DNA from 2 places in the Planococcus alpniumensis genome. Region 1 is predicted to be linked to the other one. Evidence: a T-box and tRNA genes for the amino acid it is inferred to sense, from the RefSeq annotation. Region 1 holds a T-box; the other holds one or more tRNA genes.
What was found. A T-box is a leader RNA that pairs with one kind of tRNA and senses whether it is charged. The one in region 1 lies ahead of ileS (isoleucine--tRNA ligase), so its partner is inferred to be a tRNA-Ile.

Region 2: it encodes a tRNA-Ile, which carries the amino acid that the T-box ahead of ileS (isoleucine--tRNA ligase) is inferred to sense. The anticodon was not compared.

Annotation. Positions count from the first base shown of each region.
Region 1 covers NZ_JAAMTH010000001.1:2,142,668-2,152,886, reverse strand. The annotation lists gene G3255_RS11000 (cell division protein SepF) at 1-276, shown strand, start outside; gene G3255_RS10995 (YggT family protein) at 295-558, shown strand; gene G3255_RS10990 (YlmH family RNA-binding protein) at 711-1,496, shown strand; gene G3255_RS10985 (DivIVA domain-containing protein) at 1,586-2,113, shown strand; T-box leader at 2,163-2,371, shown strand; gene ileS (isoleucine--tRNA ligase) at 2,415-5,177, shown strand; gene lspA (signal peptidase II) at 5,282-5,755, shown strand; gene G3255_RS10970 (RluA family pseudouridine synthase) at 5,755-6,657, shown strand; gene pyrR (bifunctional pyr operon transcriptional regulator/uracil phosphoribosyltransferase PyrR) at 6,876-7,415, shown strand; gene G3255_RS10960 (solute carrier family 23 protein) at 7,446-8,735, shown strand; gene G3255_RS10955 (aspartate carbamoyltransferase catalytic subunit) at 8,871-9,740, shown strand; gene pyrC (dihydroorotase) at 9,742-10,219, shown strand, end outside.
Region 2 covers NZ_JAAMTH010000001.1:1,280,705-1,290,923, reverse strand. The annotation lists gene G3255_RS06625 (1,4-dihydroxy-2-naphthoate polyprenyltransferase) at 1-394, shown strand, start outside; gene G3255_RS06620 (DMT family transporter) at 533-1,513, shown strand; tRNA gene G3255_RS06615 (tRNA-Glu) at 1,526-1,597, opposite strand; tRNA gene G3255_RS06610 (tRNA-Ser) at 1,604-1,695, opposite strand; tRNA gene G3255_RS06605 (tRNA-Asn) at 1,700-1,774, opposite strand; tRNA gene G3255_RS06600 (tRNA-Ile) at 1,779-1,855, opposite strand; tRNA gene G3255_RS06595 (tRNA-Gly) at 1,861-1,934, opposite strand; tRNA gene G3255_RS06590 (tRNA-Phe) at 1,939-2,014, opposite strand; tRNA gene G3255_RS06585 (tRNA-Asp) at 2,030-2,105, opposite strand; tRNA gene G3255_RS06580 (tRNA-Met) at 2,109-2,185, opposite strand; tRNA gene G3255_RS06575 (tRNA-Ser) at 2,228-2,320, opposite strand; tRNA gene G3255_RS06570 (tRNA-Ile) at 2,336-2,412, opposite strand; tRNA gene G3255_RS06565 (tRNA-Met) at 2,421-2,494, opposite strand; tRNA gene G3255_RS06560 (tRNA-Ala) at 2,516-2,591, opposite strand; tRNA gene G3255_RS06555 (tRNA-Pro) at 2,598-2,674, opposite strand; tRNA gene G3255_RS06550 (tRNA-Arg) at 2,699-2,775, opposite strand; tRNA gene G3255_RS06545 (tRNA-Leu) at 2,800-2,888, opposite strand; tRNA gene G3255_RS06540 (tRNA-Gly) at 2,912-2,986, opposite strand; tRNA gene G3255_RS06535 (tRNA-Leu) at 2,988-3,072, opposite strand; tRNA gene G3255_RS06530 (tRNA-Lys) at 3,094-3,169, opposite strand; tRNA gene G3255_RS06525 (tRNA-Thr) at 3,179-3,254, opposite strand; tRNA gene G3255_RS06520 (tRNA-Val) at 3,267-3,342, opposite strand; rRNA gene rrf (5S ribosomal RNA) at 3,351-3,466, opposite strand; rRNA gene G3255_RS06510 (23S ribosomal RNA) at 3,604-6,536, opposite strand; rRNA gene G3255_RS06505 (16S ribosomal RNA) at 6,726-8,276, opposite strand; gene G3255_RS06500 (DMT family transporter) at 8,556-9,458, opposite strand; gene G3255_RS06495 (MgtC/SapB family protein) at 9,555-10,219, shown strand, end outside.

The DNA.
Region 1 (10,219 bases):
TCTGCTTCTTCATCAAAAGTCAGCTTGGCGGAACCGCGTGTCTATGCGGAAGCGCAGGATATTGCGGAGAGCTTGAAAACAAAACAGGCCGTCGTGGTCAACTTACAGCGCATTGAACGGGACCAAGGCCTCCGGATCATCGATTTCCTGAGCGGCACTGTTTATGCACTAGGCGGGGACATTCAGCGCATTGGGACCGACATCTTCCTGTGCGTGCCGGACACGGTCGAAGTGGATGGCGCCATCTCCGATTATTATCACGACGATCAACAATAGAAAGGTGCTAAAAATCGAATGATTCTTCTTATCAATATACTACTTGGAGCTATAAACATTTATTTCTATTTGCTGATCATCAGTGTCTTCATGAGCTGGGTGCCGAGTATCAAGGAATCTGCTTTCGGGCAGGCCATTTCCCGCATCACCGATCCTTATCTGGATATTTTCCGCCGCTTTATCCCGCCGATCGGCATGATCGATATCTCGCCGATTGTGGCCATTTTCACATTGAGCCTCGCAAGCCAAGGAATCCTCACATTGGCTGACTACCTTCTCTGATAAGAAGCTGAACCAACAGCAGCTGATATAGGAAGACGGAGAATCCATTTCTCTGTCTTTTTTATTTGCAGCAAACAGCGAGAGGGTTTTTCTTCTGTTTGTAGAATGCTTGTTAAACAACGAATGAATCCAAGAACCGGAGGGAACGGCACATGGAAGAGATATTCCAGCATTTCCGCAAAGATGAACAACAATTTATCGAGCAGGCATCCGACTGGCTGCGAGATGTAGAAGATATGTATGCACCGAAGCTCACGGATTTTCTGGACCCGCGCCAGCGCTTTATCGTCAAATCGCTGATCGGCGGCAGGGATGTGGAAATGGCTGCTTCCGGCTTGTTCAACCAAGCAGAGCGCCAGCGCGTCTTGCTGCATCCTTCGTATTACGTTCCGGAAGAAAGTGATTTCCAAGTCACCATGTTCGAATTGCGGTATCCTGTCAAATTCGTTACATTGAAGCATCCGGACATTCTCGGTGCGCTCATGTCGCTCGGCTTGGAGCGGGGAAAATTCGGGGATATCCGAATTGGCGACGGCACCGTGCAGCTCGCAGTGATGACAGAAATAGCGCCGTATTTGCGCGCCAATTTTATTAGCGCCGGCAAAGTGAAAGTCCAGCTCGAAGAAGTGACCGACCCCGCCAACTATCTCCCAGTCATCGAGGAGTGGACGGAAGAGGCGCATACGGTCAGTTCGCTGCGGCTCGACACGGTCATGAGCTCGGTCTATAAGATTTCCCGCCAGAAAGCAGCCGCATTGATTAATGGCGGTAAAGTGAAAGTCAATTGGACAGCACAAGAAAGTGTGTCGTTTGAACTCCACGAATCCGATTTGATTTCAGCGAGAGGGCTCGGGCGCGTGCAAATCATCGCGATTGAAGGGCGAACGAAAAAGGACAAGATCCGCCTGCAGGTCGGCAAATTGGAATTGAAAAAATAAAACACCAGCGAATGTGGTGAATATTACTGAAATTTCTCGCCATGAGCGGTATAATGAGTGTAACTATGCAGAGAGTAAGGAGAGATACGATGCCTTTATCACCATTAGATATACATAATAAAGAGTTCAGCCGCGCATTCCGTGGTTATCAAGAAGATGAGGTCAATGAATTCCTCGAACAAATCATGAAGGATTATGAAAAAGTCATTAAAGAACGCACTGAAATGGAAGAGCGCATGAAATCGACGGATGAGCGCATGGGCCATTTCACGAATCTGGAAACGACTTTGCAGAAATCGATCTTCGTCGCTCAAGAAGCGTCAGAAGAAGTCCGCCGAAACGCCCAGAAAGAAGCGGATTTGATCGTCCAGGAAGCGGAGAAGAATGCAGACCGCATCGTCAATGAATCCCTTGCGAAAGCGCGCCGCATCGCGACCGAAATCGAAGAGTTGAAAAAGCAGTCGAAGATTTTCCGCAACCGTTTCAAGATGCTGGTGGAAGCACAGCTGGACTTGATCGAAACGGAAGACTGGAACACCTTGCTGGAATACGACCTGGATACAGAAAATATCGACCAGCTCGAAAAGAAAGAATCAGGAAGCGCGGCGAAGGAATAAGCCCGCTCTTGACGGAGGCCTATTCTGCTTCTATAATTACGACATACTTATAAACGCATTGATGGAGACAGTACGAAACGGAAATCCGATCGAGCGAGCCGGGGGCGGTGGAAGCCTGGCGCGGTGCCGTCTTGGAAAATCACTCCTGAGCTGGACCGGTGAACGCAAGTAACCGGGCCCGTCCCCGCCACGTTACGGTGTAGAGTTGGCAGCTTACAGCTGCAACAAGGGTGGTACCGCGAGCTTCTCGTCCCTTTCCAGGGATGGGGGCTTTTTATTATGCTTACAGGAGGAATGGAAAATGGATTATAAAGATACATTATTGATGCCAAAAACCGAGTTTCCGATGCGCGGCAATTTGCCGAACCGGGAACCTGAAATGCAAAAGAAATGGGAAGAAATGGACATCTATAAAAAAGTCCAGGACCGGACAAAAGGACGTCCGTTCTTCGTGCTTCATGACGGGCCGCCATATGCAAACGGCGACCTTCACATGGGCCATGCATTGAACAAAGTATTGAAGGACATGATCGTCCGCTCGCGCAGCATGATGGGCTTCCATGCCCCGTACGTCCCAGGCTGGGATACACACGGTTTGCCAATCGAGCAGGCGTTGACCAATAAAGGTGTCAACCGCAAAGAATTGTCACTTGCGGAATTCCGCAAGCTCTGCGAAGAGTACGCGTACGAACAAATCGACAGCCAGCGCTCGCAATTCAAGCGGATCGGCGTGCGCGGTGACTGGGAAAACCCATACGTCACCTTGAAGCCTTCCTATGAAGCACGCCAAATCGAAGTATTCGGCAAAATGGCCAATAAAGGCTATATCTATAAAGGCTTGAAGCCGGTCTACTGGTCCCCATCCAGTGAATCTTCGCTTGCTGAAGCGGAGATCGAGTATCACGATAAAAAATCACCTTCGATTTACGTGTCATTCCCGGTTGCAGACGGAAAAGGCGTATTGGATGAAGGCGTTAAGCTGGTCATCTGGACGACGACGCCTTGGACAATCCCTGCCAACCTCGGAATCTCTGTACATGCTGATTTGGATTACGTGGAAGTCGCTCACGGCGGTTCGAAATTCGTCGTTGCGAAAGATTTGCTCGAAGAAGTGGCGAAAGAGCTAGAATGGACGGATTACGAAGTCGTCCGCACAGTGAAAGGCCAGGAACTGGAGCATATCCAGGCAAAACACCCATTGTACGACCGCACGTCACTCGTCATGCTTGGCGACCACGTCACGACCGATTCCGGTACAGGCTGCGTCCATACCGCTCCTGGACACGGGGAAGATGACTTTTTGATCGGCAAGAGATACGGCTTGGACGTGCTCTGCCCAGTCGATGAGCGCGGCGTCATGACAGACGAAGCGCCAGGATTTGCTGGTGAGTTCTATGACAAAGCGAACAAATCGATCACCGAAGCGCTCGACGAAGCAGGCGCACTAGAAGCACTATCATTTATCACCCACTCCTATCCGCATGACTGGCGCACGAAAAAGCCGGTTATCTACCGTGCAACGGCGCAATGGTTCGTATCGATTGATGCGTTCCGCGACCAGATCTTAAAAGCGATTGATGAAACATCGTTCACACCGGCGTGGGGCGAAACCCGCCTTTATAATATGTTGCGCGACCGCGGAGACTGGAACATTTCCCGCCAGCGCGTATGGGGTGTTCCAATTCCGGTATTTTATGCAGAAAACGGCGATCCGGTCATCACGGAAGAAACAATTGCGCATATTGCCGACTTATTCCGCGAGCACGGATCGAATATCTGGTTCGAGCGCACGGCAGCGGAATTATTGCCGGAAGGCTTTACGCACCCGAGCAGCCCGAACGGCATCTTTACGAAAGAAATGGACATCATGGACGTATGGTTCGATTCTGGTTCGTCCCACCAGGCAGTGCTCGATGAGCGCGAAGACCTGCAATACCCTGCTGACCTCTACCTTGAAGGTTCTGACCAATACCGCGGCTGGTTCAACTCATCGCTTACGACGAGCGTCGCCATCAACGGCATCGCCCCGTATAAAGGGGTCTTGAGCCACGGCTTTACATTGGATGGCAATGGCCGCAAAATGAGTAAATCGCTCGGCAATACCATTGTGCCGGCGAAAGTCATGAACCAAATGGGTGCGGACATCCTGCGCCTATGGGTTTCTTCTGTGGACTACACGGCGGATGTGCGCGTATCGGATGACAACTTCAAACAAGTTTCCGAAGTGTACCGCAAGATCCGCAACACGCTGAAATTCCTTCACGGCAACTTGGCTGATTTCGATGAGACAAAAGATCGCGTGCCGTTTGAAGACATGCGTGAAATGGACCAGTACATGGTCATGAAATTGAACAAACTGATCGAAACAGCCACTAAAGGCTATGACAATTATGAATTCGCCTCTGTCTATTTGGCATTGAACAGCTATTGCGCGAATGATCTCAGCTCGTTCTACCTGGATGTCGCAAAAGATGTCGTCTATATCGAACGTGCCGACCATCCACATCGCCGTGCGATGCAAACAGTCATGTTCGACAGCTTGATGGCGCTTGTGAAGCTTGCTTCGCCGATCATCCCACATACGGCGGATGAAATGTGGTCGTATTTGGAATCCGCATCTGAAGAAAGTGTCCAGTTGACGGACTTCCCAGAAGCAGTGGAGCGTCCTGAATTCAAGGATCTTGAAGCGAAATGGAGCCGTTTCATGGACGTTCGCGACGATGTCTTGAAAGCTTTGGAAGAAGCGCGTGCGGCGAAAACGATCGGGAAATCGCTCGAAGCGAAAGTAACGGTCTTTGCAAGTGACGAGTTGGCAAACTTATTGCCAGCGATCGATTCGAATCTGGCGCAATTGTTCATCGTTTCCGAATATGAATTCGGCGGGGCGAGAGAGCAAGCGCCGGAAAATGCATTGTCACTCGATGAAGTGTCAGTCATCGTAGAAAAAGCGCAAGGCGAGAAATGCGGCCGCTGCTGGACGATCTCCAAGCATATCGGGGAATCAGAAGCACACCCAGAGCTATGCCCGCGTTGTGCGGAAGTCGTTGAAATCGAATACGCTTAAGTTTGAACGGTCCGAAAGCCGGTTGTCCGGTTTTCGGACTTTTTTCTTTTTTCGCCCGCTCTGTGTTAAAATGAATAGACTGATGAATGACGGAGGAAATACAAGTGATTTATTATGGGATTGCTCTACTAATTATTGCATTGGATCAATTGACCAAATGGCTGGTCGTCAAAAATATGGAGCTCGGGGAACGGATTCCTGTGCTCGAACCGTATCTGGGATGGCTTTCCCACCGCAATCGCGGCGCGGCGTGGGGGATGCTGGAAGGGCAGATGTGGCTGTTCGCTATCATCACTGTCGTGGTGATCGTGGCGATTCTGTATTATTTCCATAAGCATGCCGGAGGGCAGCCGCTGTTTCAATTGGCGCTGATGGTGCTATTGGGAGGCGCAATCGGTAATTTTATCGACCGGATGTACCGCGGGGAAGTGGTCGATTTTGTCGATGTGCTGATTCCAATAATCAATTATGACTTTCCGATCTTCAATGTAGCGGATGCTGCATTGACCATTGGTGTCGTCTTAATGGTCATTTACGTGATCATGGATGAAAAACAACAAAAGAAAAAGGTGTCTTAATGGAAGAACTGACGATACACATTACAGAAGAACAAAAAGGCGAACGGATCGACAAAGTGATCTCTGCCGTCGATGAAGAATGGTCGCGTTCACAGATCAGCAATTGGGTCAAAGATGGCCATATCAAAGTGAACGGCGAAACGGTGAAACCGAATTATAAGGTGCGCCTGCAAGATGAGATCCTCATCACGCCGCCGCTGCTTGAAGAATTGGATGCAGAACCGGAAAACCTAGACCTCGATATCGTCTATGAAGATGAAGACGTGCTCGTTGTCAACAAACCGAAAGGCATGGTCGTCCACCCGGCGCCAGGACACGCGAGCGGGACGCTCGTCAACGGCCTCATGTACCATTGCACCGATCTTTCGGGCATCAACGGAATCGTGCGCCCAGGCATTGTCCACCGCATCGATAAAGATACGTCTGGCTTACTGATGGTCGCGAAAAATGACCTCGCCCATACTTCATTGGTGGATCAATTGGTCGAAAAATCCGTGACGCGCAAATATTTGGCGCTCGTCCATGGACATATTGCGCACGATAAAGGTACGATTGAAGCGCCGATCGCCCGCGACCCGAAAGAACGTCAGAAGATGGCTGTGGTCGATAAAGGCAAGCACGCAGTAACTCATTTCACCGTGCTTGAGCGTTTCGGCGATTTCACATTGGTGGAATGCCGACTCGAAACAGGACGCACCCACCAAATCCGCGTCCATATGCGCTATATCGGCTTCCCGCTTGTCGGGGACCCGAAATACGGCCCGAGAAAAACGATGGATGTTGGCGGCCAAGCCTTGCATGCTGGCGTCATCGGCTTTATCCATCCGCGGACGAAGGAGTACTTAGAATTCTCGGCTCCACTGCCGACAGAATTCGAAGAACTTCTCGAGACTCTCCGCTGAGGGGGTTGACAAATGAAATGGCTGTTCTTTATACTTAGACCAGTCAACTGAATACGCATCACCTTTAAGAACAGTCCAGAGAGGCTGAAAAGGGATATTCGCAAAGCCGGAAGTATGTCTTCCGGAAGGTTTTTTTCTGCGCTTATGCACCCTTCGCCTCTTTGGCGGAGGGTTTTTTCATGCAGAAATTTCGATGCAATCATAAAGGAGTGGAACACATGGCAGAAAAAGCGGTCATTCTCGATGACAAAGCAATCGGGCGCGCGATCACACGGATCGCCCATGAGATCATCGAGCGCAATAAAGGAATCGACGGCTGCATTTTAGTCGGCATTAAAACCCGGGGCGCATTCATCGCCAAGCGTCTGGCGGAGAAAATCGAACAAATCGAAGGCAAGCCCATTCTGACAGGCGTACTGGACATCACGCTTTACCGGGACGATTTAAGCCAAAAAAATCCAGGCCAGGAACCGCTTGTCCAGCAAGTCGATATCGAGCATAGCATCAAAGACCAGAAAGTCATCCTGGTCGATGATGTGCTTTATACGGGACGCACGGTGCGAGCAGCAATGGACGCAGTCATGGACCTTGGGCGTCCATCTCAAATCCAGCTCGCCGTACTAATCGACCGCGGACACCGGGAATTGCCGATCCGCTCCGATTATGTCGGGAAAAACATTCCGACATCGAGTGAAGAACGCATCGTCGTCGAGATGACAGAAAGCGACAGCACCGACCGCGTTACGATTAACGACTAAGAATCATTACAGAGACAGGGGAGAAACAGCTTGAGCAATGCCATTCTAGACATACACGATAAACCAAAAACGGGGCAATGGATTTCCCTTAGCCTGCAGCACATGTTCGCCATGTTCGGCGCAACGATCCTGGTGCCGCAACTGGTCGGCTTGAGCCCTGCGATTGCGCTATTGACGAGCGGCATCGCCACCATCATCTTTGTCCTCATCACACAGTTTAAAGTACCCGCTTATCTCGGGTCTTCATTCGCCTTCATCGTCCCGATACAGATTGCGACGGAAACTGGCGGCATCGGTTCGGCGATGATCGGCGCGATGTTCGTCTCGCTCGTCTACGCAATCGTCTCGCTGATCATATGGAAGACCGGCTACAAATGGCTCATGAAACTGCTGCCGCCGATTGTCGTCGGCCCAGTCATCATTGTCATCGGGCTGGCACTGTCCGGCACGGCGGTCGACATGGCCATGAACATCCCGACAGCAGACGGCGGCTCTGAGTACAGCCTGCTGCATTTCTCAGCCGCTTTGGTCACGCTCGCTACGGCGATCATCTGCAATATTTACTTTAAGAACATCATCTCGCTCATGCCAATTTTGATCGGCATCATCGCGGGTTATGCGTACTCGACACTGATCGGCATCATTGATTTTGCTCCAGTGGCGGCGGCTAGTTGGTTCCAAGTCCCGGAATTTCTCTTGCCGGGAATCGATTATTCTTTCCAAGTGACACCGACACTGCTGTTCGTCATGGTGCCGATCGCGATTGTCACGATCTCCGAGCATATCGGGCACCAGCTCGTACTCGGCAAAATTGTTGACCGCAACTACATAAAAGATCCGGGGCTTCATCGCTCGATTCTAGGTGATGGCATCGGAACGTTCATCTCCTCGCTTGTAGGGGGCCCGCCGAAAACAACATATGGCGAGAACATCGGCGTACTTGCCATCACGAAAGTGTTCAGTGTCTATGTCATTCTCGGTGCTGCGGTATTCGCGATCTTGTTTTCTTTCTTCGGAAAACTGATGGCGGTCATCGACACCATCCCGACCGCGGTACTCGGTGGCATTTCAATCCTATTGTTTGGAATCATTGCCTCGTCAGGCCTGAGGATGCTTGTCGATAACGGCATCGACTTCGGCAACAACCGCAACTTGGTTATCTCGTCGGTCATTCTGGTCATTGGGATCGGCGGCGCGAAACTCGAGTTCAGCGAATCGTTCGCAATCGAAGGAATGGCGCTGGCCGCCATCGTCGGTGTGATACTGAACATAATCCTCCCTGGGCTTGATAAACAGGAATTGGATGATGGAACTGAATAAACTTACCTTTTAAGGAATGTCCAGAGAGGCATGGAAAGGGTTATGGATAGGGGTGAAGTCTACCCTTATTTCCTTACACCTTCCTGCCCCTGGGAAGGTGTTTTTTTGTACAGTCAATGAAAGGGCGTGAGCAAATTGCCGAATCTGTTAACAATGAACAATCTCGAAAACGAAAAAATCATGAACTTGCTGAAGCGTGCCGAGCGGTTTGAAAGAGGCGAAAAGGCCTCACTCGACGGGGCGGTCGTCAATTTATTCTTCGAACCAAGCACTCGGACGAAAATGAGCTTTGAGATGGCTGAACATCGGCTTGGGCTATCCGTATTGCCATTCGAAACAGCCTTTTCCAGTATTCTAAAAGGCGAAACGCTCTATGACACGGTGAAAACGATGGAAGCGATCGGCGTCAAGGCGGTCATCATCCGCCACGAGGAAGAAGAATATTACCAGCAGCTAGCAGGCTGCAAGGTAGCGGTCATCAACGGCGGTGATGGCTCTGGCCAGCACCCGACGCAATCGCTGCTCGATCTGTACACGATCCATCAGGAGTTTGGCCGCATCGATGGCATCCACGTAACGATTGTCGGGGATATCGCCCATAGCCGTGTCGCCAAGTCGAATGCAGCCGCACTGAAACAGCTCGGCGCGAAAGTCAGCTTCGTGTGCCCGGAGGAATGGAGCGGCGAGTACGACACAACCGATGATTTGGATGCCTTGATCGGCGAAACGGACGTCGTTATGATGCTCCGCGTGCAGCATGAACGGCACGCCGTCTCCGCACTATTTTCCAAAGAACGCTACCATATTGAGTTCGGGTTGACAGAAGCACGCGAGCGCAAAATGAAAAAAGACGCCATCATCATGCATCCGGCACCAATCAATCGGGGAGTGGAGATCGCGGATTCGCTCGTCGAATGCCAGCGTTCAAGAATCTTCAAACAAATGGAAAACGGCGTCTTCGTCCGGATGGCCGTTCTCGAATATGCAATGAAAGGGAGAGAATAAAATGGGATTATTCATTAAGAACGTAAAGATGTTGAACGGGGAACAATTGGAGGAAACGAACATTCGCGTCAAGGATGGCCGCATCGAGGAGATTGGCGCACAGTTGAACGGGCAGGGAGAAACGGAAATCGACGGCAAAGGCCGAATGATCGCACCAGGATTTGTGGACGTCCATGTCCATCTGCGTGAACCGGGGGGAGAAAAAAAGGAAACCATCGAAAGCGGCACGAAATCAGCGGCACGCGGAGGCTATACGACCATCTGCGCCATGCCGAATACACGGCCGGTACCCGACACGAAAGAAAATCTCGATCACGTCAACGGCTTGATCGAAAAAAATGCGCTCATCCGGGTTTTGCCGTATGCATCCATCACGATCCGCGAAGCGGGCAAAGAACGGACCAATTTGAAGGAACTGAAAGAACACGGCGCCTTTGCGTTCACGGACGACGGCGTTGGCATCCAGGAAGCAGGAATGA
Region 2 (10,219 bases), 860 kb from region 1:
CACCTCCACCGCTGTTATGCTGGCCGTACCCAGCACATTGCTCGTAGCAGCAATAATGATGGCCAATAACATCCGTGATATGGTCGGAGACAAAAAAAGCGGGCGTCGCACCTTAGCAATCCTAGCCGGTCGACCGGCTGCAGTAACAATTTTCACGTGGTTTTTTATTTTGTCTTATGCTTGGATTATTTTATTGGTGTTGCTCGGCATCGTGACGCCCTGGGCTTTATTGGTACTATTAAGTGTCATTAAACCACTGAAAGTAATCATGACATTTAAGCGGTACACTGAACCAATGCAAGTAATGCCAGCTATGAAAGATACAGGAATCACCAATACTTTATTCAACTTCCTCCTGGCAATTGGTTTATTAGTAGATTACTTTTTATCTTAACCCCTTAAAGCTGATGGCAATAAGCCCATCAGCTTTTTATTGTAGAAATAGTTAAAAGAAGGCTTCTCTATAAATAGCGGTGGTGAAACCATCCTTATTGCGATATATTGTATATAATATATAAAAAAGGAGGGTTCCATGAAACCAATTGTATTGGGCCTAGCCGGAGCAATGTTTTTTGCAGTCACTTTTGTTGTTAATGCTTTAATGGAAGCGCAAGGAGGTCATTGGGTATGGAGCGCGTCCCTGCGCTATCTATTTATGATCCCATTCCTCTTATTAATTGTAATTCTCAGGGGTAATTTACGCCCACTCCTCCAGGAAATGAGGAAATATAAAGTAAAATGGTTGTTATGGAGTTTCGTAGGATTCGGTCTTTTTTATGCCCCTTTATGTTTTGCAGCGGCTTACTCTCCGGGATGGCTAATCGCCGGAACTTGGCAATTCACAATTATCGCTGGCACTTTACTCGCTCCTCTTTTTTTCATTAAAGTTCATATATCCGGCCACACCGTAATACACAGACAATGTATACCAATAAAAGGGTTATTATTTTCAACTATTATCTTAGCTGGAATAACTCTTCTTCAACTTGATCATCTAACTAATGTTACTACTTCCACGTTGTTGCTTGGGCTAGTGCCTGTTTTAATTGCAGCTTTCGCTTACCCACTTGGAAATCGGAAAATGATGGAGGTTTGCGAAGGTCGGTTAGACGCATATCAACGCGTGCTTGGAATGACAATTGCTAGTCTCCCCCTTTGGTTGGTTCTCTCTATTTATGGCTTCTCGACAACTGGATTACCTTCTAATTCTCAAATTTATCAATCTTTGATAGTTGCAATCAGTTCGGGAGTAGTAGCGACAGTTCTATTCTTTATGGCTACCGATATGGTCAGAAACAACATGTCAAAGCTTGCCGCAGTTGAAGCCACACAGTCTATGGAAGTTATATTTACATTGATAGGTGAACTTTTTCTTTTAAACATTGCATTTCCATCTCCCGTAGCATTAATTGGCTTAACAATGGTAATACTAGGAATGGCAGTACACAGTTTTGCTTCCCGTCATGAACAAAATTCAGAAAATGAAAAAAGCGTTATGCATATGAATGCATAACGCTTTTTAATATGACCCCTACGGGATTCGAACCCGTGTTACCGCCGTGAAAGGGCGGTGTCTTAACCGCTTGACCAAGGGGCCAAATACTGGCGGAGAAGGAGGGATTTGAACCCTCGCGCCGGTGTTACCGACCTACACCCTTAGCAGGGGCGCCTCTTCAGCCACTTGAGTACTTCCCCAGTATGGCTCCGAAGGTAGGACTCGAACCTACGACCATCGCATTAACAGTGCGGTGCTCTACCACTGAGCTACTTCGGAACAATGGTGGGCCTAAGTGGACTCGAACCACCGACCTCACGCTTATCAGGCGTGCGCTCTAACCAGCTGAGCTATAGGCCCATTGTTGGAGCGGGTGAAGGGAATCGAACCCTCATCATCAGCTTGGAAGGCTGAGGTTTTACCACTAAACTACACCCGCAATATGGTGGGTCAGGACGGAATCGAACCGCCGACACTTAGAGCTTCAATCTAATGCTCTACCGACTGAGCTACTGACCCACATATTCATAAAAATGGCGGTCCCGACCGGGATCGAACCGGCGATCTCCTGCGTGACAGGCAGGCATGTTAACCGCTACACCACGGGACCATTTGGTTGCGGGGGCAGGATTTGAACCTGCGACCTTTGGGTTATGAGCCCAACGAGCTACCGAACTGCTCCACCCCGCGATAATAGTATTGAATAAAAATTGTCCACTCATTTTTAAAAAATGGAGGAGGAAGAGGGATTCGAACCCCCGCGGGATTTGACTCCCCTGTCGGTTTTCAAGACCGATCCCTTCAGCCAAACTTGGGTATTCCTCCGTGATAAACATTAAATGGTGGACCTTGCAGGACTCGAACCTGCGACCGGACGGTTATGAGCCGTCTGCTCTAACCAACTGAGCTAAAGGTCCTAAAAAAGTGGCGGCAGAGGGGATCGAACCCCCGACCTTACGGGTATGAACCGTACGCTCTAGCCAGCTGAGCTACGCCGCCAGGATCTTTAAATAGTATAGTTGGTGGAGCCTAGCGGGATCGAACCGCTGACCTCCTGCGTGCAAGGCAGGCGCTCTCCCAGCTGAGCTAAGGCCCCATAAAGTGGTCGGGAAGACAGGATTCGAACCTGCGACCCCTTGGTCCCAAACCAAGTGCTCTACCAAGCTGAGCTACTTCCCGACTAAATAGGATGATGACAAAATATGGCGCGCCCGAGAGGACTCGAACCTCTAACCGCTTGATTCGTAGTCAAGTACTCTATCCAATTGAGCTACGGGCGCATAATATAAAATTTTATAAAACAGTGGTGCCGAGGACCGGAATCGAACCGGTACGGTAGTCACCTACCGCAGGATTTTAAGTCCTGTGCGTCTGCCAGTTCCGCCACCCCGGCGGGGCATTGGACAGATAAAAAATTGGAGCGGAAGACGGGGGTCGAACCCGCGACCTCCACCTTGGCAAGGTGGCGTTCTACCACTGAACTACTTCCGCTTGGTGCGGGTGAAGGGAGTCGAACCCCCACGCCCGAAGGCGCTAGATCCTAAGTCTAGTGCGTCTGCCAGTTCCGCCACACCCGCGTGGCAATTATGAAATTAAAATGGTGAGCCATGAAGGATTCGAACCTTCGACCCTCTGATTAAAAGTCAGATGCTCTACCAACTGAGCTAATGGCTCAAACATGAGTGGTGCCGGAGAAAGGACTTGAACCCTCAACCTACTGATTACAAGTCAGTTGCTCTACCAGTTGAGCTACTCCGGCATGGAGAAAAAATGGTGGAGGATGACGGGATCGAACCGCCGACCCTCTGCTTGTAAGGCAGATGCTCTCCCAGCTGAGCTAATCCTCCGTATGTATGCCCAGCGACGTCCTACTCTCACAGGGGGAACCCCCCAACTACCATCGGCGCAAAAGAGCTTAACTTCCGTGTTCGGGATGGGAACGGGTGTGGCCTCTTTGCCATCATCACTGGACTATAAGGTTTTTTGAAAGACAAGATTTATTATACCAACTCTGACGAGTTTTACAAGTCTTTTTTGCCCGAAGGCAAAAATTCTTATTCTTTCAAAACTGGATAAATCGACATTGGGGGAAACTTGCGTTTCAGTTATTGGTTAAGTCCTCGATCGATTAGTATTCGTCAGCTGCACGTGTCGCCACGCTTCCACCCCGAACCTATCTACCTCATCGTCTTTGAGGGATCTTACTTGCTTGCGCAATGGGAAATCTCATCTTGAGGGGGGCTTCGTGCTTAGATGCTTTCAGCACTTATCCCGGCCACACATAGCTACCCAGCGATGCTCTTGGCAGAACAACTGGTACACCAGCGGTGTGTCCATCCCGGTCCTCTCGTACTAAGGACAGCTCCTCTCAAATTTCCTGCGCCCGCGACGGATAGGGACCGAACTGTCTCACGACGTTCTGAACCCAGCTCGCGTACCGCTTTAATGGGCGAACAGCCCAACCCTTGGGACCGACTACAGCCCCAGGATGCGATGAGCCGACATCGAGGTGCCAAACCTCCCCGTCGATGTGGACTCTTGGGGGAGATAAGCCTGTTATCCCCGGGGTAGCTTTTATCCGTTGAGCGATGGCCCTTCCATGCGGAACCACCGGATCACTAAGTCCGTCTTTCGACCCTGCTCGACCTGTCCGTCTCGCAGTCAAGCTCCCTTGCGCCTTTACACTCTGCGAATGATTTCCAACCATTCTGAGGGAACCTTTGAGCGCCTCCGTTACTCTTTAGGAGGCGACCGCCCCAGTCAAACTGCCCGCCTGACACTGTCTCCCAAGCCGCTAAGGCTTGTGGGTTAGAAGTTCAATACAACCAGGGTAGTATCCCACCGACGCCTCCCCCGAAGCTGGCGCTCCGGGTTCTCTGGCTCCTACCTATCCTGTACAAGTTGCACCAAAATTCAATATCAGGCTACAGTAAAGCTCCACGGGGTCTTTCCGTCCTGTCGCGGGTAACCTGCATCTTCACAGGTACTATAATTTCACCGAGTCTCTCGTTGAGACAGTGCCCAGATCGTTACGCCTTTCGTGCGGGTCGGAACTTACCCGACAAGGAATTTCGCTACCTTAGGACCGTTATAGTTACGGCCGCCGTTTACTGGGGCTTCGGTTCGCACCTTCGCTTGCGCTAAGCACTCCCCTTAACCTTCCAGCACCGGGCAGGCGTCAGCCCCTATACGTCACCTTACGGTTTTGCAGAGACCTGTGTTTTTGCTAAACAGTCGCCTGGGCCTATTCACTGCGGCTCTCTCGGGCTGTAACACCCTACCAGAGCACCCCTTCTCCCGAAGTTACGGGGTCATTTTGCCGAGTTCCTTAACGAGAGTTCACTCGCTCACCTTAGAATTCTCTTCTCGCCTACCTGTGTCGGTTTGCGGTACGGGCACCTCCCGCCTCGCTAGAGGCTTTTCTTGGCAGTGTGAAATCAGGGACTCTGAGGTTAAACCTCTTGCCATCACTGCTTGATGTACATAGAAACGGGATTTGCCTCGTTTCTCATCTCACAACTTGGACGTGCACAACCAACGGCACGCTCACCCTATCCTTCTGCGTCCCCCCATTACTCAAACGGCGGGGAGGTGGTACAGGAATATCAACCTGTTGTCCATCGTCTACGCCTATCGGCCTCGACTTAGGTCCCGACTAACCCTGAGCGGACGAGCCTTCCTCAGGAAACCTTAGGCATTCGGTGGACGGGATTCTCACCCGTCTTTCGTTACTCATACCGGCATTCTCACTTCTAAGCGCTCCACCAGTCCTTCCGGTCTGACTTCAACGCCCTTAGAACGCTCTCCTACCACGGACATCTACGATGTCCATCCACAGCTTCGGTAATCCGTTTAGCCCCGGTACATTTTCGGCGCAGTGTCACTCGACCAGTGAGCTATTACGCACTCTTTAAATGATGGCTGCTTCTAAGCCAACATCCTGGTTGTCTAAGCAACGCCACATCCTTTTCCACTTAACGGATATTTGGGGACCTTAGCTGGTGGTCTGGGCTGTTTCCCTCTTGACTACGGATCTTATCACTCGCAGTCTGACTCCCAAGCATAAATCACTGGCATTCGGAGTTTGTCTGAATTCGGTAACCCGGGATGGGCCCCTAGTCCAAACAGTGCTCTACCTCCAGGATTCTCTTCTTGAGGCTAGCCCTAAAGCTATTTCGGAGAGAACCAGCTATCTCCAGGTTCGATTGGAATTTCTCCGCTACCCACACCTCATCCCCGCACTTTTCAACGTGCGTGGGTTCGGGCCTCCAGTAAGTGTTACCTTACCTTCACCCTGGACATGGGTAGATCACCTGGTTTCGGGTCTACAACTGCATACTCATTCGCCCTATTCAGACTCGCTTTCGCTGCGGCTCCGGCTTCTCACCTTAACCTTGCATGCAATCGTAACTCGCCGGTTCATTCTACAAAAGGCACGCTATCACCCATTAACGGGCTCTAACTACTTGTAGGCACACGGTTTCAGGATCTATTTCACTCCCCTTCCGGGGTGCTTTTCACCTTTCCCTCACGGTACTGGTTCACTATCGGTCACTAGGGAGTATTTAGCCTTGGGAGATGGTCCTCCCGGATTCCGACGGAATTTCTCGTGTTCCGCCGTACTCAGGATCCACTCTGGAGGGAATGAACTTTCAGCTACGGGGCTATTACCCTGTCTTGCGGACCGTTCCAGGTCGCTTCGCTTAATCCATTCCTTTGTAACTCCGTATAGAGTGTCCTACAACCCCAGAAGGCAAGCCTTCTGGTTTGGGCTGATCCCGTTTCGCTCGCCGCTACTTGGGGAATCGCATTTGCTTTCTCTTCCTTCAGGTACTTAGATGTTTCAGTTCCCTGAGTCTGCCTTCTCATGTGCTATGTATTCACACATGGATACTGCTCCATTACGAACAGTGGGTTTCCCCATTCGGAAATCCCCGGATCACAGCTCACTTACAGCTCCCCGAGGCATATCGGTGTTAGTGCCGTCCTTCTTCGGCTCCTAGTGCCAAGGCATCCACCGTGCGCCCTTATTAACTTAACCACTGAATGGTCAAAAAAATAAGTTGATCGCAAAGCGATCACGCTACTTGATGCTTGTTTCTTAATCAATGTCGATCTATCCAGTTTTCAAAGAACAAGTTTGAAAGTGCTCCGCAAGGAGTGAACCTTCAAAACTGAACGCAAAACGTCAACCCGATCCGTTAAGAATCGGTTCCGATATAATCCTTAGAAAGGAGGTGATCCAGCCGCACCTTCCGATACGGCTACCTTGTTACGACTTCACCCCAATCATCTGTCCCACCTTCGGCGGCTGGCTCCCGTAAGGGTTACCCCACCGACTTCGGGTGTTACAAACTCTCGTGGTGTGACGGGCGGTGTGTACAAGGCCCGGGAACGTATTCACCGCGGCATGCTGATCCGCGATTACTAGCGATTCCGGCTTCATGCAGGCGAGTTGCAGCCTGCAATCCGAACTGAGAACGGTTTTCTGGGATTGGCTCCCCCTCGCGGGTTTGCAGCCCTTTGTACCGTCCATTGTAGCACGTGTGTAGCCCAGGTCATAAGGGGCATGATGATTTGACGTCATCCCCACCTTCCTCCGGTTTGTCACCGGCAGTCACCTTAGAGTGCCCAACTGAATGCTGGCAACTAAGATCAAGGGTTGCGCTCGTTGCGGGACTTAACCCAACATCTCACGACACGAGCTGACGACAACCATGCACCACCTGTCACCGCTGTCCCCGAAGGGAAAGCCTAGTCTCCTAGGCGGTCAGCGGGATGTCAAGACCTGGTAAGGTTCTTCGCGTTGCTTCGAATTAAACCACATGCTCCACCGCTTGTGCGGGCCCCCGTCAATTCCTTTGAGTTTCAGCCTTGCGGCCGTACTCCCCAGGCGGAGTGCTTAATGCGTTAGCTGCAGCACTAAGGGGCGGAAACCCCCTAACACTTAGCACTCATCGTTTACGGCGTGGACTACCAGGGTATCTAATCCTGTTTGCTCCCCACGCTTTCGCGCCTCAGCGTCAGTTACAGACCAGAAAGTCGCCTTCGCCACTGGTGTTCCTCCACATCTCTACGCATTTCACCGCTACACGTGGAATTCCACTTTCCTCTTCTGCACTCAAGTCCCCCAGTTTCCAATGACCCTCCACGGTTGAGCCGTGGGCTTTCACATCAGACTTAAAGGACCGCCTGCGCGCGCTTTACGCCCAATAATTCCGGACAACGCTTGCCACCTACGTATTACCGCGGCTGCTGGCACGTAGTTAGCCGTGGCTTTCTGGTGAGGTACCGTCAAGGTACCAGTAGTTAGTTGGTACTTGTTCTTCCCTCACAACAGAGTTTTACGATCCGAAAACCTTCTTCACTCACGCGGCGTTGCTCCGTCAGACTTTCGTCCATTGCGGAAGATTCCCTACTGCTGCCTCCCGTAGGAGTCTGGGCCGTGTCTCAGTCCCAGTGTGGCCGATCACCCTCTCAGGTCGGCTACGCATCGTGGCCTTGGTGAGCCGTTACCTCACCAACTAGCTAATGCGCCGCGGGCCCATCCTGCAGTGACAGCCGAAACCGTCTTTCCGTGTGGCCTCATGAGAGGCCGCAAACTATTCGGTATTAGCACCGGTTTCCCGGAGTTATCCCGATCTGCAGGGCAGGTTGCCCACGTGTTACTCACCCGTCCGCCGCTAAGATAATGGAGCAAGCTCCACTATCTCCGCTCGACTTGCATGTATTAGGCACGCCGCCAGCGTTCGTCCTGAGCCAGGATCAAACTCTCCATTATAGAGTAGTATTGATTGCTCAATAGTTGCTGGCGTATCGCCGTCTAAAAGACGCGCGATTCGCTTTGATCTGCATACGCTGATCAGTACGTTTGCCGCGATCACTCGCGGCTGTATTATTGACGTTTTGCTGTTCAGTTTTCAAGGTTCATGTTGTGCGCCTTGTTTCGGCGACTTGATTACTATATCCTTTTTAAAACGTGTTGTCAATACTATTTCGAAATATTTTTAACAGCTTGTTTCGAGGACATTTATTACTATAAACTGCCTGATAAAAAAAATCAAGCAGTTTCCCGAAAAAAGATTTTTCTAATTCTTTTATAATCAGTTACAAAAAATAATAACCCTGCGATTACAATACTTCCACCAATAATTTGTGATTTACTAACCAGTTCTCCGAGTATAAAATATGCCAGGATTGCTGCACCTACTGGCTCAAACAGGATAGCGATAGAAATTACGTTTGTGCTCACCCACTTCACTGCCCAATTAAATAAAGTATGCCCAAGGAGATTTGGGATAAGAGCTAATAGAAGAAACCACATCCACTCTTCCTTTGGATAAGGACCAAACGTCTCTCCTTTAGCAATAATATAGAAAAATAGCGTTACTGTACTAAAACTGTAAACAATAAATGTATATGTCACTAAAGACAATCGCTTCCGCACATCTTGACCAAATAATAAATAAGCAGTAATCAATGCACAAGCGATGAGCGCCAATATGTCACCAAATAAAGCACTTCCACTTACCTGAAAGTCTCCATAAGCAATTACAATACTTCCTGTGATGGCAACTGCCCCAGAGATTAAGGTTTTTGCAGAGAGGTGCTCTTTAAAGAAAAAATATGTGCCAGCAAATGCAAAAAGAGGCTGCAATGTTACTAAAACAGTAGAACTCGCTACAGAAGTATAGTTAAGTGACTCAAACCAGAGGATAAAATGGAAAGCCAAAAAGATACCGGCAATTGCTGAAAAAGACCAGTCTCTTCTATTTAGTTTCTTTACTTCAGGCAGATAGCTATAGAGGAATACCGGGGACATTAATAGAATAGAAAATAACATCCGGTAAAAGGCAGTAACACCCGCATCTGCTGTGGTCATTTTAACAAAGATTGCAGACATAGCAACTGAGATAACTCCGATCAGAATGGGTATATAAGGATGAATCGTTGGTTTTTCCATTAGGCACCTCTTGCTGCATCAGATTTTGACATCACTTTTCAGTTTGCCATTTGCCGGCTCCACATTCAACCGCAAAGTGAAATGGAGGTCGTGATTTTGGAATTTTTCAGCACACTCGAAATTTCTTCATTCGAAACATTTATGAAATTAGCGATTGCTGCCGTTTTAAGTTTAGTTATAGGGTTGGAAAGGGAATTAAAGAGGAAGCCTGTTGGGTTGAAGACAAGCTTGGTCATTGCCACATTCAGCTGCTTATTGACCATTATTTCAATTGAATCTGCTTATATTGCAGAATCGAGTAGCCATGAAGGTGTAAATATTACAATGGATCCGCTCCGGCTTGCAGCACAAATTGTTTCAGGTATCGGATTTCTAGGAGCTGGAGTGATATTGAAGCGAGGGAATGATTCAATATCGGGACTGACGACAGCAGCAATGATTTGGGGATCTGGCGGAATTGGCATTGCTGTTGCCGCCGGCTTTTATATTGAAGCATTGACCGCAGTTTTGCTAGTCATTATTGGGATCGAGGTCATCCCTCCTCTCCTTTTCCATTTTGGACCAAAACGCCTGAGGCAGATAGAAGCAAGACTCACCGTTTATGTTACGGATGAGGAAGCCATCAGTGAAGTAATGAAAGAGCTGAAGTATGGTGGCATGACCATTGAAAACTTGTCAATTCTTCATCCTGAGCAGCAAAACGGAAATTGGTACTACAAACTTTCGATCCGCATGTCTTACGCACAAGAAAAAGAAACTAT